One region of the Propionispora hippei DSM 15287 genome, then DNA from elsewhere that is predicted to be linked to it. Evidence: riboswitches for the same ligand, from Rfam matches in the RefSeq annotation. Region 1 holds a riboswitch; the other holds the start of a gene.
What was found. Region 1 has a riboswitch for FMN ahead of F3H20_RS12525 (ECF transporter S component). Riboswitches for the same ligand answer to the same signal wherever they lie in the genome.
Positions count from the first base shown of each region.

Region 1 (11,265 bases):
CCTTGCTGGCGGCCGGTGTACTGGGGGAAGCAGCGATGCCTTTCAACCGGTGGGGGATTTTGTTTGGCCTGCTGGCTGCAGTCAGCTACTCCTGCTTTATTTTGTTCAGCGGCAGAGCTGTACCTTCTGCTCACCCGATAAGCCGAAGTGCCTGGATGGTTACCGGCGGCTTCATCCTTTTAGCCATTCTATTTCCGCCTTATTTTTTGTTTAACGGTTTATTATGGGGACCGCTGCTGCTGTTTGGCGCTTTGCTCGGCTTTTTTGGCGCTTTCCTGCCACCACTTTTGTTTGCCATTGGCGTGCCTCATGTTGGTGAAGGCATGGCCGGCATTTTGGGAGCGGCGGAGCTGCCTGTGGCGGTACTCATGTCTTCGCTGGTGCTGCATGAACCGGTCGGCGAAGTGCGTTGGCTGGGTGTGGTGCTGATTCTGGCCGGAGTGGCGCTGCCGGAATTATGGAAGCTGCGTAAGCGGAGCAGTAGTTCATTAGTCTCTTGAGCGGCGAAGCTACCGGTTGTTTTTTCGTTGCCTGAGGAGCGAGGCAGCTTTTTTGGCTGAGAATAGGCGATAAGGCTTTTCAAAGCAGGCTTTCGCCGCTTGACAACTAACGGTGTTAGTATTAGTATAAATATGGTTAGTTAAGTTGCTGATCAGTCCGGTCAGCGATAAGGGAAGCAGGGATTATTTGAGGATACGGATGGGTCTAAATAACCGGATATTAATTGAAACGGCGGCGCAAATTGCCGACGAGCTCGGACTGGCGGCGGTGACGCTCACCGAAGTGTCCGACCGCCTGAGTGTTCGAAAGCCGTCACTATATAATCATGTTAAGGGGCTGCCTGATTTGCGTAAGGGTCTGGCGGTGTTTGGCAGCAGTCAGCTTAAAGCAAGGATTAGCGAAGCCGCTGTAGGAAAAGCCCGGCAGGACGCTATCCGGGCCATTGCTGCCGAATACCGTCTGTTTGCTCATGAACGGCCCGGACTGTATCAGGCAATTGTGGCCTGGTCGGACCGGGAAGACCCGGCCGTGAAAGCGGCAACGAAGGAGCTTATGGAAGTGCTTTATGCTGTGCTGCGCGGCTACCGGCTGCAGGACGAGGCGCTTGTCCATGCGGTACGCGGTTTGCGCAGCGTTATGCACGGATTTGTGGCGCTGGAGGCGTCCGGCTGGTTTGCTCAACCGGTGGAACGGGACATAAGCTACCGGCAACTGCTGGACACCTTTATTCGTGGCCTGGAAGGGCTGGCTGGGGAGGAGCAAAGTTAAGATGCCTGAGGCATTAGTAGCTTACCAGCCTTAATCCAGTGGATACTGGCGGTCTAGGTTCTATAACGTTTGGTTATTGTCAGTATGCATACTTCGGGTATGCCTTTTTCCTTTGCCCTGGGTTGCGAAAAATAGCCTCGCCGTTTTAGGACTGACAAAGTATCAGGCAGGCGCTAAAGTGGGGATTTTTTATGGAAATGTGGAAAAGAAATTTGTTTATTTGCTGGCTGGGCGCGTTTGCGACGGCTTCAGCCTTAAGTCAGGTGGCACCGATCCTGCCTTTATATATTGATCATTTAGGAGTGCACGCCACGGCGGATATTGAGCTGTGGTCAGGGATCGCCTTTGGCTGTACGACACTGGCCCTGGGCCTGGTTTCGCCGCTCTGGGGCAAACTGGCCGACCAGTATGGCCGCAAGCCCATGCTGCTTAGGGCAAGTCTGGGAATGGCCATTATTGTCAGTTGTATGGGTTTTGTGCAAAACGTTTACGAACTGGTAGGCCTGCGGCTGCTGCTGGGGACGATTGCCGGTTTTAATTCGGGTGCCATTACGCTGATTGCCACCCAAACGCCGAAGGAACGGGCCGGCTGGGCGCTGGGGACGCTTTCTACCGGTGTGGTGGGCGGCACGCTGTTAGGGCCTTTGTTGGGAGGCTACCTGGCAGAAGCAACGGGCTTCCGGAACATGTTTTTTGTGATGGGAGCCTTACTGCTGCTGGCTTTCGTACTGACCTTGTTTTTTGTGAAAGAAAAGGTTGTGACCAATAAAAAGGCAGTGCTCAGTTTCCAGGAAGTTTGGCAAAAACTGCCTGATCAGCGGCTCTTGCTGTCCATGTTCTTTACCACCTTCGTGCTGCAGGTGGCGCTATTTTCTATTGAGCCGATTATCACTGTGTATATTGATGAGCTGTCGCCTGGCAATGATCACCTGGCGCTCATTGCCGGACTGGTCTTTGCAGCGTCGGGAATGGCCAGTATACTGGCGGCTTCGTCACTGGGTAAGCTTTCCGACCGGATTGGCGCCCATAAAGTTATTTTAGTGGCGTTAATTGCAGCGGGTTGTTTGTTTGTGCCTCAGGCACTGGTCAAAAATGAATGGCAGCTTATGCTGCTGCGTTTTTTGCTGGGGATTGCCACGGCCGCGTTGATGCCGTCGATTAACACGCTCTTAAAGCAGAATATTCCTGATGAAATTGCCGGGCGGGTATTTGGCTACAATCAGGCGGCCCAGTTTTTCGGAACCTTTACCGGCGCGCTGGCCGGGGGACAGATCGCCGCCCATTTCGGAATTTACTATGTGTTTTATTTGACCAGCGCCTTATTGCTAATGAATGCCGTTTGGGTGTACCACAATGTGTTCAAACCAGTTTCGGAAGAACTGTCGGCGGTACCTGATCACTAAAAAATATGTATTGACTGAGAGAAGCACTGTGAGCCGGTCGCGCCGCCGGTTCACAGTGCTTTCTTTGTTTTAGCGGCAGGATTCTGCCTTTGGCCACAGAACTTGTAAACATAAACAAAAGGCCGTTGGCTTAGAATAAGGTCAGAGATATATTTCTGACCTTATTCGTTGCGGTAAAATACGGCCGGAACGGTGTATCCGGCTGGGAAATGAGGTTGAACGATGAGAAAATTGATTGTTGTTATGCTAAGTATTATGCTTATGCTGGCGCTGGCAGGCTGCGGAGCGGGACCAGGCGGCGCTGCCGCCGGGGAGCAGGCGGGTCAGACGCTTACGGTAGGACTTATGCCGGATGTGGATTCCATCCCCTTTATCATTGCGCAGGAAAAGGGGTTTTTTAAGGAAGAAGGCGTGAATGTCACGCTCAAGTCGTTTAAAAGCGCTGTCGACCGGGACAGCGCCTTGCAGAGCGGCAACCTGGACGGGGCGATTTCCGACGTGCTGGCGGAGGCATTTGCCAAGGACGGCGGTTTTGACACGGTGATTACTTCGGCCACGACAGGCAATTACAAGCTGGTGGCCGGCAAAGGCGAAGCCGTGGCGACCCTGCAGGACCTAAGGGGAAAAGATGTGGCGATTTCCAAAAACACCATTATCGAGTATGTGACCGATACGATCGGCACCAAGGGCGGACTGGCCGCCGATGATATGAACAAAGTCATTGTGCCGCAAATTCCGGCACGGCTGGAAATGCTGCAAAATGGCAAAATCGCCGCCGCCACCCTGCCCGATCCGCTGGCAACTCTGGCCGTGAAAAGCGGGGCCAGGCTGGTAAGCAGCTCGGAACAACTGGGCATTAATCCGGGCGTTATGCTATTTACCAACAAAGCGACAGAAACAAAAGCAAAGGAGATTGCCGCCATGTACCGGGCTTACAACAAGGCGATTGATTATCTGGCAAAAGAGCCCAGAGACAGCTATATTGACCTGGTGATTGAGAAAGCCGGCTTCCCGGCGGCGGTGAAAGATTCGCTGGAACTGCCGCAGTATAAAAAAGCCGCCGCTCCCGCTCCCGCCGATGTGGAGGCGGTCATTGCCTGGCTGCAGCAAAAACAACTGATTCAAAAGGGCTACTCCTATAAGGAACTGGTTAACGACCGGTTTGTCAGGTAACAGGTCATGCTTCGGATCAAAGAACTGACTGTCGGCTATACCTCACAGGAGGAAAACTATACGGCGCTGGCCGGAATCAATCTGGAGCTTGCTCCCGGTGAAACCTGTGCGATCATCGGCCCTTCCGGCTGTGGCAAGTCTACGCTCCTCAAAGTACTGGCCGGCATTATTACCGATTTTACCGGACAGGTAGAAATGAACGGCCAGCCGCTGCGTCCGGCTGAGCAGCAAATCGGGTTTATTCCGCAAAATTACGGCCTGCTGCCTTGGAAAAATGTCTATGAGAATATTTGTCTTGGGACGAAAATAAAAAAGCAGGCCCGGTCTGGTCAGGCCATCCAGGAGGTTATCGGACAATTGGGGCTTGGCGGACTGGAAAAACGCTATCCCGGCGAGCTAAGCGGCGGGCAGCAGCAGCGGGTATCGCTGGCCCGCAGCTTTTTGTTGCAGCCCGACTTATTGCTGATGGATGAACCCTTTTCCGCACTGGATGCGATGACCAGGGAGGAAATCCAGCACGTATTTCTTCATGTCTGGAAGACACACGCCGTGTCGACCTTTCTGGTCACCCATCATGTGGAGGAGGCCGTCTATTTGGGCAAAAAGATTGTCATTTTATCCGGCTGTCCCGGCCAGGTCAGTCAGGTGCTGGATAATCCCCTGTTCGGGCAGGAGGCAGTCCGCGAGCAGGCTGAATTTTTCCGGATGTGCCTGACTTTACGCAAACTGATAAAAGAGGACTGGTCGCTATGAAGAGCAAAAGAGCAGGCTTAGGATATCTGTACGGGGTAGTGCTCTTTCTGATTATCTGGCAGGCTGTCGCCGCTTTGGTCAACCTGCCGATCATTCCTTATCCAGCGCTGGTGGCGGTCACGCTGATTAAAATTTTTGCGGCAAAAATTGCCGCCCACGGTTTTTACAGTCTGTGGCGCATTCTGGCGGGCGTTCTGCTGGCGGTGGCAGCCGGCATGCCTTTAGGGTTATGTATGGGCTATTTTTCCCGTTGGGACAGAACCTTATCGCCTCTGGTCTATCTAACCTATCCCATCCCGAAAATCGCCTTGCTGCCTGTTCTGATGCTGCTGTTTGGCCTGGGCGAGGCCTCCAAGATTTTAATGATCTTTTTAATCATTGTCTTCCAGGTGGTGGTGGCCGTGCGGGACGGTGTAAAAAGCATTCCCAGGGAGACCTACTATCCGCTCTATTCGCTGGGCGCCGGTTTTGGTGCGGTAGTGCGGGACATTTTAGTTCCGGCGTCGCTGCCGCAGTTTTTCACCTCGCTGCGGGTGGCCATGGCGACAGCCGTTTCGGTGCTTTTTTTCACCGAAACCTTTGGTACCCAATACGGCATGGGGTATTTTATTATGGACGCCTGGATGCGGGTGAATTATCTGGAAATGTACGCCGGCATTGTGGTGCTTAGCCTGATCGGGCTGTTTTTGTTTGCCTCGATTGACTACCTGGAACGCCGGTTATGCTATTGGCAATATAAATAGGCAGCGATGCTTTGGCGGATTGGCAGCGACGGTACTGAAGACGAGTACCGTTTTTTTTTGCGGATCAGAATGGAAAGGGAGAGAGGTCCGCTTTAATAGCGGATAATTGCAAAAAAACAGGCTAATTTCTGGAATTATCGCAACGTAGCGGGATTGCTTATTAATAAAAATCATATTAAGATTAATAATGTTCTGATTACTAATGTTAAAATTGGGCGGTGATAGAAGTGGTGCAAAAAAGTGAGCAGAAAACCTGGACCAAGATTATTATGGCGTTGTATTTGCTTACCTTCTTAGCCAAGGGACCGGCTTATGGCAACAAAATGGCGGAGGAAATCAAACGGCGAACCCAGGGGGCGATTACACCAAATCCCAATGCGCTCTATCCATTGCTGCGGGTCATGGAAGAGCGGGGTTATGTGGTAGGGCACTGGGAAGATAACGATAAGCGCAGCAAACGTATTTATTCGATTACCGAGCATGGGCATGCCTATATTCCCGAGCTGGTGAAAAAGGTGACTGCACGATTGAACGAAGTAGAACGGAACATACAAATTATTCGAAGTGATTTACTGTAATTAGGGAGAGTGGACAATGGGTCAGGCAACAAATAGACTAAGTAAAAGAACGATGGGAATGATCGTGGGGCTGATTGTTTTAATTGCTGTCAGCGGCGGCGTATGGTGGTGGATTCGCAGCAGCCGGATTGTCTCGACAGATGATGCCCGGGTGAAAGGGACAATTGTCAATATCAGTGCCAAAGTGACCGGCCGGGTGGAAAAACTGCTGGTGCAGGAGGGGGATGCCGTAACAGCCGGCCAGGTGGTTGCCACCATTGAACAACGGGAGTTCCAGGCGCAACTGGAGCAGGCCCAGGCTGCTCTGGCGGCAGCGCAGGCCAAACTGGCACTGGCCGAAGCCGGTAACCGGCCGCAGGAAATCGCCGAAGCAGGCGCTTCGGTAACACAGGCACAGGCGACGTTGGAAAATGCCCGGAAGGAATATGAACGGGTGGAAGCGCTCTATCGTCAGGGCGGTATCTCGGCCCAGCAACGGGATGCGGCAAAAACAGCCTGGGAAGTAGCCAAGGCCCAATGTGAGGCGGCACAGAACTCTTACAGTGTGACTAATGAGGGCTCCCGGCCGGAAGATATAAAAATGCTGCAGGCCCAGGTACAGCAAGCCCAGGCGGCAGTAAAAAGCGCCCAGGTGCAATTGGATGACACGGTCATTAAAGCACCGGTCAGCGGCACACTGGCCTTAAAGTCGGTGGAAGACGGTGAAGTGGTGTCCGCCGGTCAGCCGCTGGTAAGCATCGCCAATCTGTCGGATGTCTGGATTGCCGCAAATATTGAGGAAACCTACATCGGCAAGGTCAAAGCCGGCCAGGAGGTCAGCTTTACGATAGACGCCTATCCGGGCAAAACCTTTACCGGCAAGGTAAAGGAAGTAGGACCGGCGGCCGGGTCGCAGTTTGCCCTGCTGCCTAACGAGAATACCTCGGGAAACTTTACGAAAGTAACACAGCGGCTGCCGATAAAAATCCAGGCCGAAAATGCGGCGGACGGGGAATTAAAACCGGGCATGTCGGCGATCATTGAGATTCATGTGCGCTGACCGGGAGAAGGTAAAACAGTTATGATGAAAAAATATTCCGTCTTATTTGCCGTATGCCTGGGAACAGTGCTCAGCGCGTATGTCAGTAGCTGTGTCAATATTGCCCTGCCGAATATGATGCAGGAACTGAACTTTAATATGGACTCTATTGTGTGGGTTTCGTTGAGCTATCTCTTGCCCTACGGCTCCACCCTGCCGCTGACGGGAAAACTGGGGGACCAGTTTGGCACAAAGGAAACCTACATTGCGGGAATGACGATTTTTACAGTAGCGTCGCTGCTGTGCGGCGTTGCCTCCAATTCCACCTTTATGATTATCGTGCGGGTCATTCAGGGGGTGGGCGCCGGCATGCTGCTGCCCAACGCAATGGCTATTGTGGCGGCTACCTTTGAACCCTATGAGCGGGGGCAGGCGCTGGGTATCTGGAGCGCCATGGCGGCGGCGGGCAGCGCAATGGGACCAACCATCGGCGGCTATTTGATCGAGCATTTTAGCTGGCGGTCCATCTTTTTCTCGGTGGTTCCCCTGTGTATTCTCTGTATTATGCTGGCTTTTATCATCATTCCAAAATTCGAGCGCAATCAAAAGACGGGGGCCGATTACCTCGGCGCAGGCTTTTTGATTCTCAGCATCAGTTCGCTGCTGATTGCGCTTAATCAGGGACAGAAGGAAGGCTGGGATTCTTTATATATTGTTTCGCTGTTCTATACGGCTGGTGCCGCCATGGTACTGTTCATCATGGTCGAGCTGTATGTAAAGCAGCCGATGATTGAGCTGTCACTGTTTAAGAACAAAGATTTTGCCATTGCCAATATCATTGGCTTTCTGTCCTTTGTCGCCATGTATGGCGCCATGTTTTTGCTGCCGTTCTTTTTAAAGACCATCTTAAATTACAGTTCCATGACGGCAGGCATTATGCTGCTGCCCATGACGGCCACCATGGTGGTGTTCGCCCCGGTCGGCGGCCGGCTGGCCGACCGTTTCGGGTCACGGCTGCCTACCGCTTGCGGTATTTTGCTCATCTCGCTGGCCATTTATCTGTTGAGCCAGATCAATCCTGATTTTTCATCCCGGAATTTTTTCATCCGTCTGGTTATGCTGGGAATCGGTCTGGGCTTTACCATGTCGCCGTTAAGCAACTGTGCCATTGCGTCGTTGCCCAAGGACAAGATCGGGGTCGGGTCGGGCGTATTTAATCTGGCCAAAATTATCGGCGGCAGTATTGGTGTTGTCTTTGTCGAAACCCTGCTGACCAACCGGGAAATCCACCATTCCCAGGTATTGAACGCCTACCTGAATCCGGCGGTCCGGTCGTCGCAGCAACTGTATGAGCTGCTGCGGACGTTATGGGGCGATAAGGGTATGGATAACCAACTGCTGTCCGAGGCCTTGCACGGCTGGAGCACCGGACGGGGATTCCTGCCGGAACAGTACGCTCAATTCAAGCTGTTACTGGGGCAAATGCTGCAGCAACATGCCAGTGTATTGTCCTTTGAGGATGTGTTTTTTGCCCTGTCCCTTCTTTGTTTGTGCGGGGCGTTCTTTTCTTTCTTTATTACAGGCCGCCGGGCTGAAGCTGATTAGTTTTGTAGCCGCTGGTAAAAACAGGGCATATACTGGCAGTGAACCGCTGCCTTTAACAGCGGTTGAAGCACGGATGGAGGATGTGATGGTTGTGGCTCTGGCCAACGATATTAACGACGTGCTAAGAGTGTTTGTTTTTAGTAATTTGAGCAGTATTGTCAATAATGAGCCGATAGTGGTGCCTGCCGGCCTCGACATTATCCTGCGAATCCCTGTTGTCAATAATTTAGGGGCCCTGGGACTGCCGCCGGATATTGCGCAAATCACTGAAAACTACTTTGTTGCCGGCGCCGGCAACGGGATAACGACTACTTGAGTATTGGTGGCAAATCTGATATGATAAAAAAAATAAAACGATATCTTCGGGGCAGGGTGAAATTCCCAACCGGTGGTAAGCAGTTTTTTTCGCTGCAAGCCCACGAGCCGTAATACTACTTTCCCATAAAGCGTGATGGTTTTCATGGGAGAGTAATATAAGGCAGACTTGGTGTGATTCCAAGGCCGACAGTACAGTCTGGATGAAAGAAGATAAAAGAGGATCTTTTCAGCCCGGAGATTTTCCGGGCTTTTGCTTTTCCCGGAGAGAGGGAGGACTTGTCATGTATAAGACCCAGTATCTGGCAAAGATTGGTCTATTGGCAGCGGTGGCCACTTTGCTGATGTTTTTTGAGGTGCCTGTTCCGATGTTGCCGGCCTTTTTGAAACTGGATATCAGCGAATTGCCGGCGGTCATTGCTGTTTTTTCTCTGGGACCGGTGGCCGGTGTGCTGGTCGATTTGATCAAAAATATGCTCCACATTGCAGGAACCCAGACGGCCGGTATCGGCGAACTGGCCAACTTTCTGGTGGGCGTAGCCTTTTTAGTCCCGGCCGGACTGGTTTATCGCCGGCATAGCTGCTACCAGGGAGCCCTGCTGGCGCTGGCGGCCGGTTCGGTAACCATGGTGGCGGCGGCTTCGTTACTTAACTATTTTGTCTTGATCCCGTTGTATGAGGCGGTGCTGCATTTTCCACTGGAACAAGTCATCGCCATGGGGTCGGCGGCCAATCCGCATATTGTTGATTTAAAAACCTTTGTTACCCTGGCGATTGCGCCGTTTAACGCCATTAAGGGCCTTGTGATTGCCGTATTTACCCTGCTGCTTTACCGTAAGGTATTGCCGCTGCTGCATGAAGGCTAGCCACAGGCTGTTGACTTAGAATAAGGGGTTGTATCATTTGTTTAAGGCATATTTACAGAAACACAGCGTCCTGGTCGACGGGGCAATGGGAACCTACTATGCGGCTCTAACCGGCCGTGATACCGTCTTCGCCGAACTGGCCAATCTGACCGAACCGGCTCAGATTCAAGCTATCCATTGCCAGTATATCGAGGCCGGCGCCAGGCTGATCCGGACCAATACGTTTTCCGCCAATTCTTTTTCGCTGCAATTGCCTCAGGAAGAAGTGAAAGAAATCATCAAGGCCGGGTATCATATTGCCCGGCAGGCAGCCGCCGGGAAGAACGTCTGGGTGGCTGCCGACATCGGTCCGGTCCCCGAAATTGTTTCCGGCACGGCCGAGGGGGATCGCAGCCGGATTTTAGCGGAATATCTGTTCCTGGCCGATACCTTTTTAGCGGAAGGTGCTGACCTGTTTGTCTTTGAGACCTTTAGCAGCACCGACTATCTGGCTGAGGTGGCCGCTTATATCAAGCGGCAGCGGCCGGAAGCCTTTATCTGGACCCAGTTTGCCACTACGCCGGACGGTTTTACCCGCCGGGGCATCAGTAACGAACGGATTGTCCGGGAGGTTAAACAGATTGCCGCTATTGACGCCTACGGGTTTAACTGCGGCGTTGGGCCGACGCATTTATATAATGCGCTGAAGAACCTGACCGGACGCGATCGCGGCGATATTGTCTCAGTCCTGCCTAATGCCGGCTATCCGGAGATTGTCAATGAACGTACGGTGTATGCCCAGAATCCCGATTACTTTGCCGAAGTCATGGAACAAATCAGTGCTTTGGGCGTACGGATTTTAGGCGGCTGCTGCGGTACAACGCCGGAACATATTAGAAAGACGGCTCAGCGGCTGAATCAGTCGGCCGTTTCGCCGGTGGAAGACAGGCCGGTGTCGGTGCGGGAGGTGCTCCCGGTCAAGGCTGCGCCTAACCGGTTGCGTGACAAACTGTCGCGTGGCGAATTCGTAGTTGCCGTGGAGTTGGACCCGCCCTTTGACACCTCAGTTGATAAAATTTTGCATAACGCCCACCTTTGCCGTGAAGCCGGAGTTGATCTAATCACGGTGGCCGATTCCCCCATGGCTAAAGCCAGGGTGGATTCGGTGATGCTGGCCGCCAAAATCCAGCGGGAGGCGGGCATTGCTACGATGCCCCATATCTGCTGCCGGGATAAGAATGTCAATGCTCTAAAATCCAGTCTGCTGGCCGGACATATTGAAAACCTGCGCAATGTTCTGGCGGTTACGGGCGATGCGATTGCCAGTGCCGACAAAAACGAAATAAAAAGTGTGTTCAACCGGACATCCCTTAGCTTTATGGAACTAATCGCTGAAATGAACCGTGAGCTGTTTAAGGAGGATCCCTTTTATGTTGGCGGAGCGCTCAATCTGAATGTAGCCAATAAGCGGGTTGAACTTGGCAGGATGGCCAAAAAGGCCGAACGGGGCGCTGCCTTTTTTTTGACGCAGCCAATTTTCGCCGATGAAGTCATTGCCTTTTT
Region 1 is NZ_FQZD01000022.1:5,669-16,933, reverse strand. It holds gene F3H20_RS12575 (EamA family transporter) at 1-500, shown strand, start outside; gene F3H20_RS12570 (TetR-like C-terminal domain-containing protein) at 700-1,269, shown strand; gene F3H20_RS12565 (multidrug efflux MFS transporter) at 1,461-2,672, shown strand; gene F3H20_RS12560 (ABC transporter substrate-binding protein) at 2,895-3,845, shown strand; gene F3H20_RS12555 (ABC transporter ATP-binding protein) at 3,852-4,598, shown strand; gene F3H20_RS12550 (ABC transporter permease) at 4,595-5,341, shown strand; gene F3H20_RS12545 (PadR family transcriptional regulator) at 5,569-5,919, shown strand; gene F3H20_RS12540 (HlyD family secretion protein) at 5,936-6,958, shown strand; gene F3H20_RS12535 (DHA2 family efflux MFS transporter permease subunit) at 6,980-8,542, shown strand; gene F3H20_RS19955 (hypothetical protein) at 8,616-8,858, shown strand; FMN riboswitch at 8,897-9,076, shown strand; gene F3H20_RS12525 (ECF transporter S component) at 9,142-9,723, shown strand; gene F3H20_RS12520 (bifunctional homocysteine S-methyltransferase/methylenetetrahydrofolate reductase) at 9,761-11,265, shown strand, end outside.

Region 2 (19,505 bases), on a different contig from region 1:
CCGCAGGCCGCGCCGGCCGGGGCGATAAAGCCGGGCAGGTGGTTATTCAAACGTATAATCCTGAGCATTATGCCATTATGGCCAGTTCTTCCCATAATTACGAAGTTTTTTACAGGCAGGAAATTGAAGCCAGAAAAAGCCTGCAGTATCCACCTTTTAGCGAGTTACTCAAACTTACTGTCTTTTCTTCTGACGAAAACCAGGCCCGCAGTCAGGCCGAGCACATTGCCCGGCAGTTGGGAAAAGAACTGCCGTATGACCGCCAAACAGAAATCATAGGACCTTTTGCTGCGCCTATTGCGAAAATTAACAATTCCTACCGCGTTAATATTTTAATAAAATCGAAGGAACTGGCTAATATAAAGTCCCAGATAGTGGAACTAAAGCTAAATAGCCGCAACGATGTCCTGCTGGATATTGAACCCTTGAATATACTGTAAGAGGCGAAACCTGGAAAGTCATTAGGTAACTCATAGATTTTCGTAAACTTTTGTGTTAGAATTTGGACATAATATGGACAGTTAAAATCAATGGAATGGGGAGGATGCATCATGGCAATATTGGATATAAAAAAAGCCGGCGATGAAGTGTTGAAACAACTTGCGGAACCGGTTGTTAAAATAGATCGTAAGATTAAGCAATTGCTGGATAATATGGCGGATACCATGTATTCGGCCGATGGGGTTGGCCTGGCAGCGCCGCAGGTGGGCATATCACTTAGAGTTATTGTTGTTGACATTGGTGAAGGCTTGGTTGAGCTAATCAATCCGGTTATCATCAGTCACGAGGACCTGGAGGTTGGCACTGAAGGCTGTTTAAGTATTCCCGGTGTATTTGGCGAAGTGGAGCGTTACGCCAAGGTTACTGTGGAGGGACTCAACCGTCATGGGAAGACCGTTACTATTGAAGGAACCGGTTTTTTTGCCAGAGCATTGCAGCATGAAATTGATCATCTGGAAGGCGTGCTGTTTATTGAACGGGCAAAAACCATTTATAAGGGGCAAAAGTGATGACCAAGCTGCGTATTGTTTTTATGGGAACGCCTGATTTTGCCGTGCCTTGTTTGGAAACATTACAGGGCGGTCCTCATGAGGTGATTGGCGTAGTTACTCAGCCGGACAGACCTAAGGGCCGGGGGCAGAAATTTACGGCTTCACCGGTGAAGGAGACCGCCTTGGCTCACAACATACCGGTATTTCAGCCGGAAAAAATTAAGACGGAAGCGGCAGTAGAAGCTTTAAGAGCCTGGAACCCGGACCTGATTGTTGTAGTTGCTTTTGGCCAGCTTTTGTCACCGGTTATTTTAAAGCTGCCTCCACTGGGCTGCATCAATGTGCATGCTTCTTTATTGCCCTGTTACCGGGGAGCGGCGCCCATTCACTGGGCGGTGATCAATGGGGAAAATAAATCGGGTGTTACCACCATGTATATGGATGAGGGAATGGACACCGGGGATATGTTACTTAAAGAAGAAGTACTGATTGGCAGAGAAGAGACAACCGGGCAGTTATACGAGAAACTTAAACATGTCGGGGCCGCTTTATTAGCCCAGTCTGTTCAGTTGCTGATAGAAAATAGAGCTCCCCGTATCCCGCAGGATCATGTTAAAGCGACTCATGCGCCGATGCTGTCGAGGCAAACCGAAAGAATTGACTGGACCTGTCCGGCAGAGGCTATTCACAACTTGGTCAGAGGGTTAAATCCCTGGCCGGGATCCTTTGCTTTCCATCGGGGAAAGCTAGTGAAAATTTGGCGGACTCAAGTTGTGAACGGTAATTTTAGCGGACAACCGGGGCGGATCAGTAAGATTAACGAAGATTCTTTTGTTGTTGAAACTGGAAAAGGCATGCTGGAAATTTATGAATTGCAGCCGGAAAGTAAGCGACGCATGAACAGTCGTGAATATATTACGGGATATTCTCCTGCCATAGGGGAAAAAATGGAGTAGGGGGTGAAGGTTATGATCGGGGTCATTCCTCGTCCTAAAAAACGTCTTTTTTTGGCGCTTATTCTTGCCAGTTTGCTAATTGCCGCTTTATCTATTTATGGGCTATGGATGGTTAGTTTTCCGGGACTGGCTCTCATCAGTGAACATTTGCCCGTTATTCTCGGCGGCTTGCTGGCGCTTGCCATCTTCTTAGTTGCCTGCGGAGTAGGCGGCATTATTCTGGCTATTCTGGGCTTGCCGACGTTGTCCATATTTCAGGGCTACGCATGGTCGGCAATCAATCTGTTGTTTCCTGTTGCCATTCGTATCGGGAAACTGCTGGATTTTGAAAAAGAGCGGGTGGAACGTTCTTTCATTGAAGTCAGCAATTATTTAATCAAGAAAAAGCATATACGGGTCAAGCCGGAACGGCTGCTCATCCTCACGCCGCATTGTATTCAACAAGAGTCTTGCCCGCATAAGATAACCCGCGATGTGGCCAATTGCCGCTCCTGTGGAATGTGCCAGGTCGGTGATTTGCTCAGGCTGCAAAAAAAATATGGAGTTCATGTAGCTATTGTTACCGGCGGGACGCTGGCAAGAAAAGTTATAAAAACTTTGCGTCCCCAGGCCGTGCTGGCTATCGCCTGTGAACGGGATCTGACAAGCGGGATTCAGGATGTGTTCCCGCTGCCGGTTATCGGGATTTTGAATCAGCGTCCCTGCGGACCTTGCTGCAATACGCGAATTAATGTGGAGGAAGTGGAAGAAGCGCTCCGCAGCTTTATCGCGTAAGAATAAATAATAATTAATTCTTTAAAAGTGGTGATACGATTGGATGCAAGAGAAGTCGCACTAAAAATTATCAATACGATTGATACCAATGCGGCATATGCTAACATTGCCCTGGCAAAAGAACTGGGGGCGCAACCGCTTTCCGACCAGGATCGCCGCTTTGTGACCGAACTGGTTTACGGAACTGTGAAAGCAGGGGCCACACTGGACTGGATTCTTGAACATTATCTCAGCCGTTCCTTGAAGAAGGTAGCCCCTGTTATCCGTAATATTCTACGCCTGGGGGTGTACCAGCTATTTTTTCTTTCCAAGGTTCCCGCCTCGGCAGCCTGCAATCAGGCAGTGGAGTTAACTAAAAAATATGGTCATGCCGGCACTGTCAAGTTTGTCAACGCAGTACTGAGAAATGCTGCAAGAAGTCCAGAAAAGGTAGTATATCCGGATATGCAGGACGATCCGGTACGCTCTCTGGCGTTGCGGTATTTTCATCCCGATTGGATTGTAAAACGTTGGATTGAACGTCTTGGTCCGGAGGAGGCTGAGTCGTTGTGTCGGATTAACAATGCTACCCCGCCTTTGTCATTGCGGACAAATACATTGAAAATAAGCCGCGATAAACTGCTGACTGTTCTGGTGGAAGAAGGGGTGGAATGCGAAGCTTCTCAGTGGACGCCGGAAGGGATTCTTTGCTACGGTCATCCTGCGCTCGGTTCATTGCAGTCCCTGCAACAGGGATTGTTTCAGATCCAGGATGAAAGCTCCATGCTGGTAGCTCATGTAGTGGCGCCGCAGGCCGGAGAGTTGATTTTGGATGTTTGCAGTGCACCGGGGGGCAAAAGCACTCATATGGCAGCACTGATGAATAATCAGGGACGTATTGTGGCGGTGGATGTGCATGAGCACAAGCTGGTTTTGGTGGAAGAAAATGCAGCGCGGCTGGGTATTGGCATGATAGAAACCAGAGTGTTGGATGCCACGAAGATCGGAGACTTGTATGCCGGGCAGGCCGACCGTGTATTGGTGGATGCTCCCTGCTCCGGTCTGGGGGTTTTGCGCCGCAAGCCTGATGCCAGATGGCGAAAAAGCCCGGTCATGTTCAGAGAACTGCCTGAACTGCAATTGCAAATATTGCATAGTGCCGCTTGCTGTGTAAGGGCAGGCGGGATATTGGTTTACAGTACCTGCACTACCGAGCCGGAAGAAAATACGCAAGTCGTTGACGCTTTTTTGCGGAGCCATCCTGAATTTGTACTGGAAAAAACGGGAGACTATTTACCACAGCCCCGCAGCGATCAGCAAACTGTTCAGTTATGGCCCCAGCGGGATCAGGTAGATGGATTTTTTATTGCACGAATGAAGAGAGTAAGGTAGGTGGTAGCAGTGAAAGTGGCCTTACTGGGGTTGTTTGTTCAGGAAATTTCTGCTGTCATTAAACCTTATGGCTTGCCGGCCTATCGTGCCTCGCAGCTTGTCAACTGGATATACAAGCAGTATGTAACCGATTTTTCCGCCATGATCAACCTGCCTAAGTCTATGCGAACCTTGCTGGCGGAGCACTTTACCGTAAAGGAATATGAGTTGCAGGCGGTCTGGCAGTCGGAAGATGGAAGGACAAGCAAATATTTGCTCCGTTTTCCCGATCAGTCTGCTGTGGAAACAGTACTTATGCGTCAGCCCTATGGCAATAGCGTGTGTGTGTCTACCCAGGTTGGCTGTGCCATGGGCTGTGTTTTTTGTGCTTCTACCTTGCAGGGGATGACCAGAAACTTAACTTGCGGCGAAATTATGGCGCAGGTTTTGCATATTGAGTCTCTTCTTGCGCAGGAGGGACAGAAAGTAGACAGCATTGTTATTATGGGAATGGGTGAGCCGTTGGCTAATTACGAAAATGTGGTCAAGTTTATTCGTTTGTGTCATGAGGAGTATGGGTTGCATTTGAGTTATCGCAGCATCACGCTTTCCACTTCGGGCCTGGTGCCGGAAATAGATCGGTTGGCGCAAGAAGGGTTGCCAATTACTCTGTCGATCTCGTTACATGCTGCGAATGATGAAAGCCGATCGGCACTTATGCCTGTAAATAAACGATATCCTATCGCTGGCCTGTTAGCTGCGGGAGACCGTTATGCTGCACAGACAGGAAGACGGGTCACCTATGAGTATACTTTGATTGCGGAGCGTAATGACCGTGTTAGTGATGCTGAGGAATTGGCAAAGCTGCTCCGGGGACGGTTGGCCAATGTTAATTTAATTCCAGTCAATCCGGTAACGGAAAGAGGGCTCTTGCGGCCAGGAGCGGAGGCAATCAAGAGGTTTGAACAAACGCTGCTTGCCCGCAACATCAATGTTACCGTTCGCCGGGAAATGGGAGCGGATATTCAGGCGGCTTGCGGACAGCTTAGGAAAGAGCATTTGGAGAATCACTGATTTATTCATATCGCTTGTCCCTGACGAATCTTTTTCTGCCTGGCTGCGTCAGCAAAGCTTAAAATAGTCATTGTCCTCTAGATTTTACTTTCTTGCCTGGCGGGAAATCTCCCGCCAGACTGACCGTTGATTACATTAGCGATTCATTAGAAAAACAGGCTAAAGGCGGTTAACGCCTTTTTTTGCGTGATAATGCTTATTTTTGACTATACTGGAAATATAGCGTATAATACAGCTATAAGAATTTGGAGTGTATAATATGGGAATAAGATTTGTCCGCAGTCTGGAAGATTTATTTGAAAAATGTATAGAAGGCTTTTTGAATAAGAAAATCGCAGGAGAACTGCAGCCTGTAGAAATTGCCAAACAACTGTTCAGGGCCATGGAAGATGCTCGCTCTATTAGCGTAGACCATATTTATGTTCCCAATGGCTATGTAGTTTATGTAAGTAAACAAGACTGTGACCGAATGTTGCCGTATCAGGAGACTATTTGCGCTGAACTGGCAAACTATCTGAATGAACAGGCGTCACGAAGGGGATTTACGCTGGTGGGAAATCCTCTTATTAGTATGGAACCGGATGAGACGTTGTCTCAGGGGAATATTCGGGTTACAGCTAAATACACTGAACCGTTGATGGAAATGCCGGCAGGTGGCAGTGAGGAAAGCGAACTGTCTGATACGCGTGTATTTACTAAGTTAAATCCCGCTGCCAACAAGCAGGAAGGCAGGCTAGCCGTATTGCAGGTGGTGGAAGGCGTTGATGAAGGCAAGAGTCTTGAAATCGGCAAGCGGAGAATCAATCTTGGCCGGCGTGAGGGTAATGAGTTGACTTTAACGGATATGAATACGTCACGGTTGCACTCTTATATTATCTATGAAGATAACAGTCATATCCTGCATGATGCGAATAGCTTGAATGGATTATATGTGAATGGCCAGCGGGTCAGCCGCAAAGTTTTGCGCTCCGGAGACGAAATAAAACTGGGAAATACGGTCATTGTATATGAGGTGAAGTAGCTTGCCGGAAAAACTTGTTTTAGTGAATGCGGTTAGTATAGCTCTACAATACAGTCTCTTGGTGTTTATATACCTTTTTTTATATTTTGCAATAAAATATATGTATACCGACCTTACGGGAAAAGCTTTTTTTACAAACGACAAAAAGGCCCGGCTTATCCTTCTTGACAACGGTGGATTGCATTTTCCTCGTTCGGAGTTTTACTTGCAGGAAACCTTTACGATTGGGCGGAATGAGCATAGCAATATTGTTATCAAAGATACGGTTGTATCTCATGACCATGCGTGTATTGCCGTACAGAAGGACGATTATTGGTTAGCTGATTTGAACAGTACCAATGGCACATTTTTAAATGACCGTCCTGTTAAGGGAGAAATCTCGCTAAAAGACGGCGACATAGTAAGGATTGGGACAGTGAGTTTTAAGTTTGAGAGGTGATCGGTTTGTTAGCCAGTGTGAAGTCAGATATCGGCCGGATGAGAGAAATCAATGAAGATAGCTATGCCTTTCACCCTCCCTATTTATTTGCTGTGGCAGACGGTATGGGTGGACATGCGGCAGGTGAAGTTGCCAGCGGGCTGGCTATTAGGGCTTTGCTGGAAAAAGTGGAGGCAGGATATGGGAAAATTCCTTTGCAAAATTTGATGGAAGACGCCATTTCCCATGCCAATGAACTAATTTACCAGGTTTCTCTAAGTAAACCGGAATATCTGGGAATGGGGACTACGCTGACGGCAGTCTATGTGGAGGCAGATACCGTTTACTGGAGTCATGTCGGCGACAGCCGGTTATACTTGTTTCAAAAAGACAATATGCTGCAAATTACCAGTGATCACTCGCTGGTTTGGGAGTTGTTTCTCAATGGCAATATAACCAGAGACGAAATGCAGACCCATCCCCAGCGTAATATGCTTACCAGGGCGGTTGGCACTAGTTCTGACATTAAAATTGACAGCGGTGTGTTTCAATGGAAACCGGGGGATCATTTATTGCTCTGTACCGATGGCTTGACTAATATGCTTAGTGAGCAGGACATTCTTCAGATTTTAGCTGTAAATAGTGTTGCCGTTGAAGGCCAAAAGGTTGTGGATAACCTGATCGATAAGGCCAATGAGGCAGGCGGCATGGATAATATAACGGCCATTTGGCTGCAATATGGTGATGTATAATGACAAGAACTGGGAAAACGGATTATCTCTTGCTACTGCTGGCCAGTGCCGTATTGATCAACGGTATCGTTGTTGTCGGCCTGGTTCAAAAGCATATTGATTATCCGGTGTTGGGCGCGGTGGCTGCTGTAGTCATGGCCTGGTTCGGGGTAAGCATTTATTTGTCCAAAACCAGTTATCATGGAGACCCGCTATTTTTTCCGTTGACTGCCGTCTTATCGGCGATTGGTTTAATTATGGTTTTTCGCTTGACACCGGATTTGTTTTTTTTACAAGTACTTTGGATGTTGCTTGGTATAGCAGCTTTTGGTCTGACCGTTCATTTTTCGAAAAATCTCGAAGCATTGACAAAATATAAATATATCTGCGGCTTTATTGGTATTAGTTTATTACTGGCAGCAATTGTGTTAGGTGTGGACATTGGCGGACACCGCAGCTGGGTAATTTTAGGGCCCATCCGTTTTCAGCCCTCGGAATTTGCCAAACTGTTCATTGTCATCTTCCTGGCGGCCTATTTGAATGAACGGCGTGAGGTACTTGCTTATGCCAGTAAACGGGTGGGACCTTTTATACTGCCCCATCCCCGGTTTGTTGCCCCCTTGCTGGTTGTCTGGGGAATAACCATGCTGGTGCTTGTTTTACAGCGGGATATGGGATCGGCGCTTTTATATTTCAGCATAACCATTTTGATGAGTTATATGGCCAGTGGACGGTTGAGTTATATTCTGATTGGGGCCGTTCTGTTTTTAGGCGGATCGGTTTTATGTTATATGCTCTATCCTCATATCCAAACCAGAGTGGATATTTGGCTTAATCCCTGGGCCGATCCAAATGGCAGAGCCTATCAAATCGTGCAGTCCTTATTCGCCTTTGGTTCAGGCGGCATGCTGGGCAGTGGCTTGGGCTACGGATTTCCCAATATGATTCCGGAAGTGCATACCGATTTTGTCTTTGCGGCCATAGGGGAGGAGCTTGGTTTTTTAGGGGCGGGAGCAGTGCTGCTAATCTACATTCTTTTAGTTTATCGCGCCTTTCGGACTTCCTGGCTGCAGGAAGACTCTTTTTGTGCTTTGCTCGCCGGCGGTCTGTCCACTAGTATGGGTTTACAGATATTCTTAATTATTGCCGGGGTTACCAAGTTTTTTCCGCTTACAGGAATTACTTTGCCAATGATCAGCTATGGTGGAAGCTCTGTGTTGTCCGGCTTCATCTTATTAGGAATTTTATTTGGTATATCTGAAATGAGGCCTAAGAACATATGAATTTCAACCGCTTCGATGGATTTGAAAATTCGCTGCGCCGCCAAATTCGTAAGGTTGCCGTTTGTATTCTGGCCCTTTTATGCGTCCTGTTTATTCATGTTTCCTATCTGCAAACCTATGAGAGCCGTTCGCTTGCCGAACATCCGCTGAATAAGCGGCTCACTGAAGCCAACAAGCGGGTATTAACCGGGCAAATCCTGGATAGAAATAACAATAAACTTGCCTATAGTGAAAGGTCAGAGACAGGTCAGCAGCGCAAATATCCCTTTGGGCCGGTAACGGCGCATATCGTCGGGTATAATAGTGATAAATATGGAAAATCAGGGTTGGAAGCTTCCTATGCCGCTTTCTTGACAGGCCTCAATACACCTTTAGCTCAGTGGGGCGCTATTGCCCAACTGTTTATGCCGGAGCAGGGTGATAATGTAAAGTTAACGCTGGATGTAAACCTGCAAAAGACAGCTTATTCAGCGTTAGGCAGTCACCGGGGAGCCGTTGTCGTTTTAAATCCCCGCACCGGAGAGATTCTGGCGATGGTAAGTAAGCCGGCTTTTGATCCTAATTCGGTAGAGGCTGAATGGGACAATATATCACACTCCAAGGACAGTTTGCTTTTGAATCGAGCTACCCAGGGCTTGTATCCGCCAGGTTCAACCATAAAAGTGATGATCGCGGAAGCGGCTTTGCGGGAAAAAATAGTTGATTTGGCTTGGACTTTCAACTGTGACGGGGCCTTAAAAATCGGGCCTGATTACGTGCTTAATGAACATGATTCACAAAAACATGGAAAAATTAACTTGCAGCAGGGTCTGGCTGTTTCCTGCAATACTATGTTTGGCAGTCTTACCTTGAAACTGGGAAGTAAAAGACTGGAAGAAACGTTTGAACGGTATGGCTTCCTAAAACCCCTTGGGCAAGATTTGCAGGAAACGCCAAGTCACTTGCCGGAGTTTTCAAAACTGAGTGATGGTGATCTGGCCCAAACCGGGATCGGTCAGGGCAGCTTATTGGTTACGCCGCTGCGTATGGCGTTACTAGCCAGTAGTTTTGCGAATCAGGGAAAGTTGATGAAACCCTTTCTTGTCAGTCAAATACTTTCTGCCGACGGCAGTGTGAGAAAGACGTACTCGCCGGAAGCTTGGTTGACACCGGCTGCTCCTGAGGTGGCTGATGAAATAAAAAATATGATGGTAACTGTAGTAAATGAAGGTACTGGCGGTGCTGCCGGTTTAGGCGGTATCCAAGTGGCAGGAAAAACCGGAACGGCAGAGAATCCTCATGGAGAATCGCATGCCTGGTTTATCGGGTTCGCACCGGCCGATAATCCGGAAGTTGCTATTGCTGTTATTGTGGAAAACGCGGGGGCCGGCGGTCAGATAGCCGCTCCCATTGCCCGGAAAATATTAGCGCAGGCATTACGATAAGGGGGTGAAGTTCATGCTCAATAAAACATTAGACAACAGGTATACTATATTGGAACATATCGGCGGCGGTGGAATGGCAGATGTCTATCGGGCTCATGACCAGCTGTTGGATCGGTCGGTTGCCGTCAAGGTACTGCGCTCGCAATTTACCCATGATGATGAATTTGTAACCAGATTTCGCCGCGAGGCCCAGGCAGCCGCGAGGCTATCACATCCTAATATCGTAAATATTTATGATGTTGGACAGGATGAAGGCATTTATTACATAATTATGGAATACATATCGGGAGAGACACTGAAGGATCGTATTGTCCGCAGCAATGCTTTACCGGTGGAAAATGCAATCCGCATTGCCATAGAAATTGCTGAAGCTTTGGAGCATGCACATCAGAATAATTTGGTCCATTGTGATATTAAACCTCATAATATACTAATTACTCGTACAGGACGGGTGAAGGTTACGGACTTCGGGATTGCCAGGGCGGTTACTTCGGCCACGATGAATCATACCGGAACCATTTTGGGATCGGTCCATTATTTTTCACCGGAACAGGCTAAAGGCGAAATGGTAAGTAACAAGTCGGATATTTATTCCTTGGGTGTTGTTTTATATGAAATGTTGACTGGTGTTGTACCGTTTAATGGTGAGACGCCCATTAGCATTGCCCTGCAGCACTTGCAGCAAGAGCCCCGGCCGCCGCGGGAAATTAATCCTCAGATCCCGCCTTTGGTTGAGGCTACCGTCCTAAAGGCTATGGCCAAGGAGGTAACGGCCAGGTTTGATGATATCGGGCAAATGATTGCCGATCTTAAGCTTTCCCAGAATTACTTGCATGATGATCACACCCGCAGGCTATCGCACAGCGATTTTCCCACTCAGGTATTGCCTAAAATCACGGAGACCAATGCGGCTTCGACCCGTATGGTAAAGAATGAAACTAAACGGGCTGATAACCAGAAAAAATCCAAGCTTTGGTGGATTCTGCTGTTAGTATTACTGTTTTTTGGTGTGGCTTTGGGTTCTTTTCTAATCTTCGGTAAGTTCTGGAGCAATAATGATGTGGTGGTCAACGATGTGGTAGGGAAGCAGGTCGAAATAGCGAAGACAGTATTAAGTAACCAAAACTTACGGGTCTCCATTTCTGAGGCCTATAACGATACTGTCCCCGCCGGGTATGTTGTATCCCAGTATCCGGAAGCGGGAGCGACCGTCAAGGAACAGCGTACGATCACGCTGGTGGTTAGCAAAGGCGGTGAAATCACCGTAGTGCCCGATTTGCGAGGTTTAACGCGCAGGGATGCGGAGCTGCAACTGAAGAATGCGGGACTTACTCTGGGGAGGGTGGATGAACAGTTTTCCGCTGATGTGGCTGCCGATACGGTTATCAGCCAAAATCCCCGTCCGCCGGCTCATGTAAATAAAAGTACACCCATTGATCTGGTAGTTAGCAAAGGCCCGACTCCCCGCAAAATTGTACTGCCTGATTTTCAGGGGACGCCTTTAACTACCGTGAGCACCCAATTGGAAAGCCTGAAACTGAAGCAGGGCAAGGTGACGGAAGAGGCCAGCGATAAGTATCCTCCTGGTACGATTATTGGTCAGAATCCGCCTGCCGCAGCGGAGGTGACGGAGGGCACTTCTATTGATTTTACTGTGGCAAGAAGTGCGCCCAGTGCCATTAAGCGGGCTATCGTACAGATTACCGTGCCTGACGGGGCGTCACGCCAGGTCGTTCAAATTGTAGTTACAGACACCAATGGCCGGAGAGTGGTTTACGAAAGCTCGCACAAGCCTGGTGATAAAATTGAAAAGCAAATTGAAGGCGTAGGGCAAGTTCGCATGCAGGTGTATCTGAACGGAACACTGACCCAGGAGCAGACATTGTGATGCAGGAAAATGAGCTAACACAAGGCATTGTGGTAAAGACCTATAATAGCTTTTACTATGTACAAACCAATTCGAGCCAAATTACCTGCACCTTGCGGGGCAGAATGAAGCAGGAACGTTTTTCCCTGCTGGTGGGGGATCTCGTGCAGTACACGCCCAGCGGACCGGACAAGGGAGTTATTGAGCAGATTTTACCTAGGCGTACCAAATTGGAACGGCCGATGGTCGCCAATGTTGATCAAGTCATTGTCACATTTGCTGCTGCCACACCCGACATTCATGTGGGGCTGGTTGATCGTTTTCTAGTGCTTGCCGCTTTGTCCGGCTTAAAAGCATACCTATGCATAAATAAGATTGAGCTGTTGCCGGCAGACCGATTGCAGGATATTATTAACCTGTACCGAGCGATCGGCTATCCGGTGCTTGCTCTCTCCGCCAAAGAGGGCACCGGTGTAGTGGAATTAAAACAGATTCTGTACGGAAAAATTTCCGCTTTTGCCGGTCCGTCTGGTGTGGGGAAATCAACTCTTTTAAACGCTATAGAACCGGGGTTTCAACTGACTACCGGTGAATTAAGTGAGAAGATCGGGCGGGGCAAACATACGACGCGGTTTGCCCAGTTATTGCCGTTAGCGGGGGGAGAAGGGTTTGTCGTCGACACTCCTGGCTTTAGCTTTACGGAGTTTTCCGGCATTAAAGAGGCGCAACTGGCAGACTGCTTTCCGGAAATGGAACCATACTCGGCACATTGCCGGTTTTCTTCCTGCCTTCACGTCAAGGAGCCGCAGTGCGCGGTAAAGGAAGCCGTCGCTGACGGGCACATCGCTCAGAGCCGCTATGCTTCTTACTTGGAGATTATCGGTGAGCTTCGGGAACAACGGAGTAAGTTTTAGGGCGTGTCTTGTAAATTTTTTAAAATTCAGTTTGACTAATCGCCGATATTTTATTATCATATACCTATACATAAGAATAGAATTAGCCTTTGGGGCAAGGTGAAAAAGAGTACATCTTTTAATTCCTTACCGGCGGTAAAGCCCGCGAACCTTTGTGGTTGATCTGGTGAAATTCCAGGGCCGACAGTATAGTCTGGATGGGAAAAGGCTACAACGGGCCATTAGTTTAATAGGCTTGGTATGTTATTTCCCTGAAACCCCTACGGTTTTTAGGGGATTTTTTATTTTACAGGAGGCTGGCATGGATGAATTATATATGAAACAGGCACTGGCGTTGGCAGCGCAAGGGCTGGGACGTACATCACCAAATCCTGTTGTTGGGGCGGTTATTGTTGCTGACGGCAATATCGTCGGCCAAGGTTGGCATCAGGCTGCTGGCACACCCCATGCTGAAGTACATGCGCTCGCCCAGGCCGGGGGACTGGCACGGAATGCAACGCTGTATGTAACATTAGAACCTTGCTGCCATCATGGGCGCACAGGCCCCTGCACAGATGCCATAATTGCAGCCGGTGTGAAAAGGGTCGTTGTGGCAATGACTGATCCTAATCCGCTTGTCAGAGGAAAAGGCATTCAGAAACTCAGGCAGCATGGTCTTGAGGTGCTGGAGGGAGTTTGTGCCGCTGAAGCGGCACAACTGAACGAAGTATTTATCAAATGGATTGCCACGGGGCTGCCGTTTGGTGTATTAAAGACGGCAATGACACTGGACGGTAAAATTGCGACCTATACAGGTCAGTCCAAATGGATTACCAGTGAGCGTTCAAGGGAGTATGTCCATGGCTTGCGTAATATGTACGATGCTATTTTGGCGGGAATTGGAACCGTCCTTGCCGATGATCCGTCGTTAACGACGCGCTTGCCAGGCGGCGGGAAAAATCCCATCCGCGTGATTGTGGACAGTAAGGGCCGGATTCCGTTAGAAGCAAAACTGCTTTGTGACCATGAGGCGCCTGTCATTATAGCTGTCGGACCGGAGGCTCCGGCGGAAAAGCTGGCAGCTTTGCAAGCGAAGGGGGCAGAGGTCCTTAAACTGCCGTTGGTTACCGGGCATGGCGTTTCGTTACGACATTTGTTTGTCGAGCTTGGTCAGCGCAAGATAACCAGTATTCTTGTGGAAGGCGGGGCCGAGGTGAATGCTTCGGTACTGATGGAGAATGTGATAGATAAAGTCCACTGGTTTATCGCACCTAAGATACTTGGCGGAAAAACGGCGCCGGGACCTGTTGGGGGATTGGGAGTGAGCGATATCGCACAGGCTACCGTACTTGAAGACATGCATGTGGGAAATATTGGAGAAGATATATTGATGACTGCTTATTTGCAGCGAAGGGAGGGCCGTGATGTTTACAGGACTTGTGGAAGAATTGGGAACAGTGAGGGCCATAGCTAGAGGCCAGAAATCAGTTCGCTTGACGATTAATGCCAATACTGTGCTGGACCATACAAAATTAGGTGACAGCATTGCCGTTAATGGCACTTGCCTTACCGTAGTAGAACTGTCGAACGGTTGTTTTGCCGCTGATGTAATGCCGGAAACTGTTGACAGAACTGTATTGGCTAATTTAAGACCTGGTGACTATGTTAACTTGGAAAGAACACTCCGGGTTGGCGACCGCTTAGGAGGGCATATTGTAGCAGGCCATATTGACGGAGTAGGATACATTGTCGTCAAGGAGAAAAATGATATTGCCATTCTAATCAAGATTAAAGCAGATGCTGAAATTATGCGGTATATTATAAAAAAAGGTTCTATTGCCATTGATGGCATTAGTCTTACCGTGGTCGACTGCGGCGATCAGTGGTTTACGGTGTCATTAATTCCTCATACGGCTGCCCTGACAACGTTGGGACATAAGAAGAAGGGCGATCCGGTTAATTTGGAAGTTGATATGATCGGAAAGTATGTGGAAAAGCTCTTGGGGTTGCCGCAAAATCAGAGCGAAACCGGTAAGCCTGTCGGTATTACCATGGAATATCTAAAGGATCATGGATTCTAGAAAACGAAGGAGAGGTTTGCGATGAAATTTAATACGATTGAAGAAGCTATTGAGGATATAAGAAATGGCAAGATCATCGTCGTGGTTGATGATGAGGACAGGGAAAATGAAGGGGACCTATTAATGGCTGCGGAAAAAGCCACCCCGGAAGCAATCAATTTTATGGCTACCTATGGTCGTGGCTTAATATGCATGCCGGTGGTGGGCGAACGGTTGGATGAACTGGGAATTGGAGCCATGGTGCAGGTGAACACGGATACGATGAGCACGGCATTTACCGTGTCTATTGACGCTGCCAGTGTAACGACAGGAATCTCGGCCTACGAACGTTCGGAAACCATTCAAAAGGTACTGGACCCTAAGGCCAAGGCAGAAGACTTCCGGCGTCCAGGGCACATCTTCCCGCTGCGTTATCGGGAAGGCGGCGTACTGCGGCGGGCCGGGCATACCGAGGCCACGGTGGATATGGCCAAATTGGCCGGATTATATCCGGCGGGAGTTATCTGCGAAATTATGAATGATAATGGGAAAATGGCCCGGGTGCCGGAACTGATGGAATTTGTGAAAAAACATCAACTGAAAATCATTACGATCGCCGATTTGATAAAGTATAGAAAAAAGCATGAGAAATTTGTGGAACGAATTTCTGAGACCAAATTGCCTACTAAATATGGCGAGTTTCATTTAATCGCTTACGAAAGTTCTCTGGATAGACAATGCCATCTTGCCCTTGTCAAAGGAGACATTACCAATAAGGAGAATGTTATGGTGCGGGTTCACTCCGAATGCCTTACCGGCGATGTACTGGGCTCTCTGCGCTGCGATTGCGGGGACCAGTTGGCGACAGCCTTAAAGCGTATCGAAGCAGAAGGTGAGGGAGTTTTGCTGTACATGCGGCAAGAGGGCCGGGGCATTGGATTGGCGAATAAAATCAAAGCCTATGCTTTGCAGGATCAGGGGAAGGATACGGTGGAGGCCAATGAGATTTTAGGATTCCCGGCTGATTTGCGCGATTATGGTATTGGTGCGCAAATCCTGGCAGATCTTAACCTGACCAGTATTCGACTGCTGACCAATAATCCCCGCAAGCGGGTCGGGCTGGAAGGTTATGGACTAACCATTACCGAACGCATCCCGCTGGAAATAAAACCAAACCGTTTTAATCAACGGTATTTGTCGGTCAAGAAAGCAAAATTGGGTCACATGCTTAAACAAAATATGGAGGGATAATCAATGAAAACATATGAAGGACAGTTAGTTGCGACAGGGTTGCGTTTTGGTATTATTGTAGGAAGATTTAACGAGTTTATTACCAATAAGTTGTTGGGCGGTGCGCTGGACGGGCTGAAACGCCATGGTGCCAGTGAAGAGGATATCACGGTTGTTTGGGTTCCTGGCGCCTTTGAGATTCCTTTGACAGCCCAGAAGATGGCCGGCAGCGGTAAATATGATGCGGTGATTTGTTTGGGAACTGTCATTCGTGGTGGTACAACACACTATGATTATGTATGTGCTGAGGTATCCAAAGGTGTGGCTCATGTAGGTATGGCTACCGGTGTTCCCACTATTTTCGGTGTCCTGACTACGGAAAATATCGAACAAGCGATTGAACGGGCCGGAACAAAGGCTGGAAACAAAGGTTTTGATGCAGCACTTTCGGCGATTGAAATGGCTAATCTGCTAAAAAGTATGTAAAATATTTCCAGGGAAATAATGGAGGCAATTAAAATGAGGATCAGTATAGTAAGTGACACGCACGGCTATTTTGGTGCTTGGGATAAACTATACCGCGAATATTTACAGGCTTCCGATTTAATTCTTCACGCCGGTGATGTATTGTATCATGGGCCGCGCAATCCAATTGTTGCCGGCTATAATCCGCAAAAATTGGCGGAAGCCCTGAATCAGTGCTCCGTTCCGGTTATTATAGCGCAGGGTAATTGTGATTCCGAAGTAGACAGTATGGTCCTTGCCATGCCTATACAATCACCCTATAGCTATGTGGTCATAAATGGTATGCGTATAGTAGTGAATCACGGACATACTTTTAAAGATGAAGAAGCTCTGTTTGAAGCTGCTAAACATTTTAAAGCTCATGTGATCATTACCGGCCATACCCATGTTGCCCGGCTGAATAAAAGGGATGGTATCATTCATCTAAATCCGGGATCACCGGTCAGGGAGTTATCCAAGCGTGAAGACGGGCGTGCTACCCTGGCTACCTTGTATAACGGGAAACTAACCATAACAGATGTAGATTCGGGGTCAGTAATACAGGAGGAGCTTATTACAGGAGGAATGTAATGCGAGATCATATCATGAAAGCTACGGTGCCGGGAGTGCGTATTGTCGCGGCAGTGACTACGCAGTTAGTTGAAGAAGCCCGCCGCCGGCATGATTGCTTTCCCGTCGTAGCGGCAGCCTTGGGCAGGACGATGACGGCGGCCTTGCTTTTGGCGGCAAATTTGAAAACAGAAGAAAGTCTCACTGTACGCATTGCCGGAGATGGACCTATTGGTGATATCGTTGCTGATGCTACGGCCCATGGAACCGTGAGGGGCTATGCGAAAAATCCCCATGTCGATATACCTTTAAGGGGAAAAAAATTGGATGTCGGTGCGGCTGTAGGTCAAGGGAATGTTTATGTAACACGTTTTACCGGATTAAAACAACCCTTTACCGGGAATGTCCCTTTGGTAAGTGGTGAAATCGCGGAGGATATCACCAGTTATTTAGCTGTCTCGGAGCAGACGCCTTCCAGTGTAGCGCTTGGTGTGCTAGTGCGTCCCGACATGACTGTTGCGGCAGCCGGTGGATTTATCGTGCAGGCTTTGCCGGGGCATGAGGAGAAAAGTTTGCAAATAATTGAAGCCAATTTGGCGCACCTTGCGCCCGTTTCGCAAATGGTTGACGAAGGAAAAGACGCGGCCGGCATCATCCGAACGGTACTGCAGGGTCTTCCCATTACCTGGTATGACCAGGCAGGACTAGTGTTTCAATGCCTTTGTTCACGGGAGAAGGTACATAATGTTTTAATAAGTTTGGGAAAAGCGGAACTGGAAGATATGATCGCTGAAGGACAGGCCGAAGTTTGCTGTCATTTTTGTGCGGAAAAATATCAATTTAACCGTCAGGAACTGGAAGCATTATTAAAATAGGCAGATATAAAATAAGGCTATAGCCAATACTGGCTATAGCCTTATTTTCGGAAAAAAATAAAGAGCTAACAGATGTTAACCCTTTATGCACTACTTATATAGCACGTTGGATTTTGCCAGAACGCAGGCAGCGAGTGCAGGTATTGACTCGTTTTACTTGGCCGCTAACAACAGCTTTGACACGTTGAATATTGGGCTTCCAGCTACGTTTTGTTTTTAAATGGGAGTGGCTGACATTGAATCCGCTTTGCTCACCCTTACCACAGACTTCACAAACATTTGCCATCTATATACACCTCCTCTAATGAAGACACGCTTATAAACCAAACATAGATATTTTAACATAAGAGAATAACTTTGCGCAAGGGATTGTTCTTAAAATTATGGAATAACTTTGAAACTTTATATGGACAGCAGGATTTTAAATAATCTTTAGGGAAAATCTATGTAAATAGGTGTTGGGAGGCGTGGCACATGATTACCGAGGATACTCCTATACTGGAAGCGCTCCAGTCGCACCCGCAGGCTCGAAAAATTTTTGCTTTACACGGAATGAGTTGTATTGGCTGCATGGGTTCTGCCAGGGAAACTATTGCCAGTGGAGCCAAAATGCACAATATTGATGTAAATGCATTGCTAAGGGAACTAAATCAAGCAAAAGAAAAAGAATAGGCAAAGTACCCTTAATACCTATTCTTTCCGGGGTGATACTTTGATAAAGACGTTGTCAACTGACATCAGATATATGAAGGGAGTGGGAAACGCCAAAGCCGCGCTGTTGGCTTCTTTGGGGATTTATACCGTGCGGGATTTAGTGGAGCATTTCCCGCGCCGCTATGAAGATCGCAGCCAAATAAAAAAGATCAGTCAACTGACTGACGGTAATGTGGAAAGCTGCCGGGGCACGGTACTTAAGGTTACGGCTAATAAGACCCGTCGGCTTACTCTGACAAAAATAATCATACAGGATGACAGCGGCAGGGCTGAACTGGTTTTTTTTAATCAACCCTATTTAAAGACAAAATATAAAGTCAATATGGAAGTCATGGCCTATGGCAAAGTTCAAACGAAATTTTTTCCGGTACAAATTGTGAATCCGGAAATAGAAATTCTGGATGAGACAGGAATGCCCTGTGCAGGGACTATATTGCCGGTTTATCCGGCCAATGAGGCTGTCAGCCAACGGTGGTTGAGAGGTTTAATTAGACAATCCCTTGATTTTGCCCTACAACAGCCATTGGAATCTCTGCCTGCAATGCTTCTGATGAATTTTAAGCTGATGGAACGTAAAGAAGCGTTGTTACAGGTTCATTTTCCCGACAACTGGGAGATATTGAAAAAAGCGAGGGAAAGACTGGCGTTTGAAGAATTGTATTTATTGCAATGTGGTTTGTTGTATACTAAAAATGCTGCGAAAAAGGATGTGCTGGGAATTAAGCATGCTTCTGACGGTAGCTTGGTGTCTCAGTTTGAACAGCAGCTT
Region 2 is NZ_FQZD01000004.1:260,230-279,734, forward strand. It holds gene priA (primosomal protein N') at 1-440, shown strand, start outside; gene def (peptide deformylase) at 552-1,010, shown strand; gene fmt (methionyl-tRNA formyltransferase) at 1,010-1,948, shown strand; gene F3H20_RS01340 (DUF116 domain-containing protein) at 1,961-2,722, shown strand; gene rsmB (16S rRNA (cytosine(967)-C(5))-methyltransferase RsmB) at 2,762-4,093, shown strand; gene rlmN (23S rRNA (adenine(2503)-C(2))-methyltransferase RlmN) at 4,103-5,146, shown strand; gene F3H20_RS01355 (FhaA domain-containing protein) at 5,406-6,167, shown strand; gene F3H20_RS01360 (FHA domain-containing protein) at 6,169-6,606, shown strand; gene F3H20_RS01365 (Stp1/IreP family PP2C-type Ser/Thr phosphatase) at 6,603-7,337, shown strand; gene F3H20_RS01370 (FtsW/RodA/SpoVE family cell cycle protein) at 7,337-8,599, shown strand; gene F3H20_RS01375 (peptidoglycan D,D-transpeptidase FtsI family protein) at 8,596-10,023, shown strand; gene pknB (Stk1 family PASTA domain-containing Ser/Thr kinase) at 10,037-11,911, shown strand; gene rsgA (ribosome small subunit-dependent GTPase A) at 11,911-12,804, shown strand; FMN riboswitch at 12,886-13,017, shown strand; gene ribD (bifunctional diaminohydroxyphosphoribosylaminopyrimidine deaminase/5-amino-6-(5-phosphoribosylamino)uracil reductase RibD) at 13,106-14,257, shown strand; gene F3H20_RS01395 (riboflavin synthase) at 14,208-14,864, shown strand; gene F3H20_RS01400 (bifunctional 3,4-dihydroxy-2-butanone-4-phosphate synthase/GTP cyclohydrolase II) at 14,886-16,094, shown strand; gene ribH (6,7-dimethyl-8-ribityllumazine synthase) at 16,098-16,559, shown strand; gene yfcE (phosphodiesterase) at 16,593-17,168, shown strand; gene hslO (Hsp33 family molecular chaperone HslO) at 17,168-18,022, shown strand; gene rpmB (50S ribosomal protein L28) at 18,117-18,308, opposite strand; gene F3H20_RS01425 (DUF1858 domain-containing protein) at 18,497-18,694, shown strand; gene recG (ATP-dependent DNA helicase RecG) at 18,735-19,505, shown strand, end outside.
Region 2: it holds a riboswitch for FMN, as region 1 does, so the genes downstream of both, ribD (bifunctional diaminohydroxyphosphoribosylaminopyrimidine deaminase/5-amino-6-(5-phosphoribosylamino)uracil reductase RibD) here and F3H20_RS12525 (ECF transporter S component) in region 1, are expected to answer to the same signal.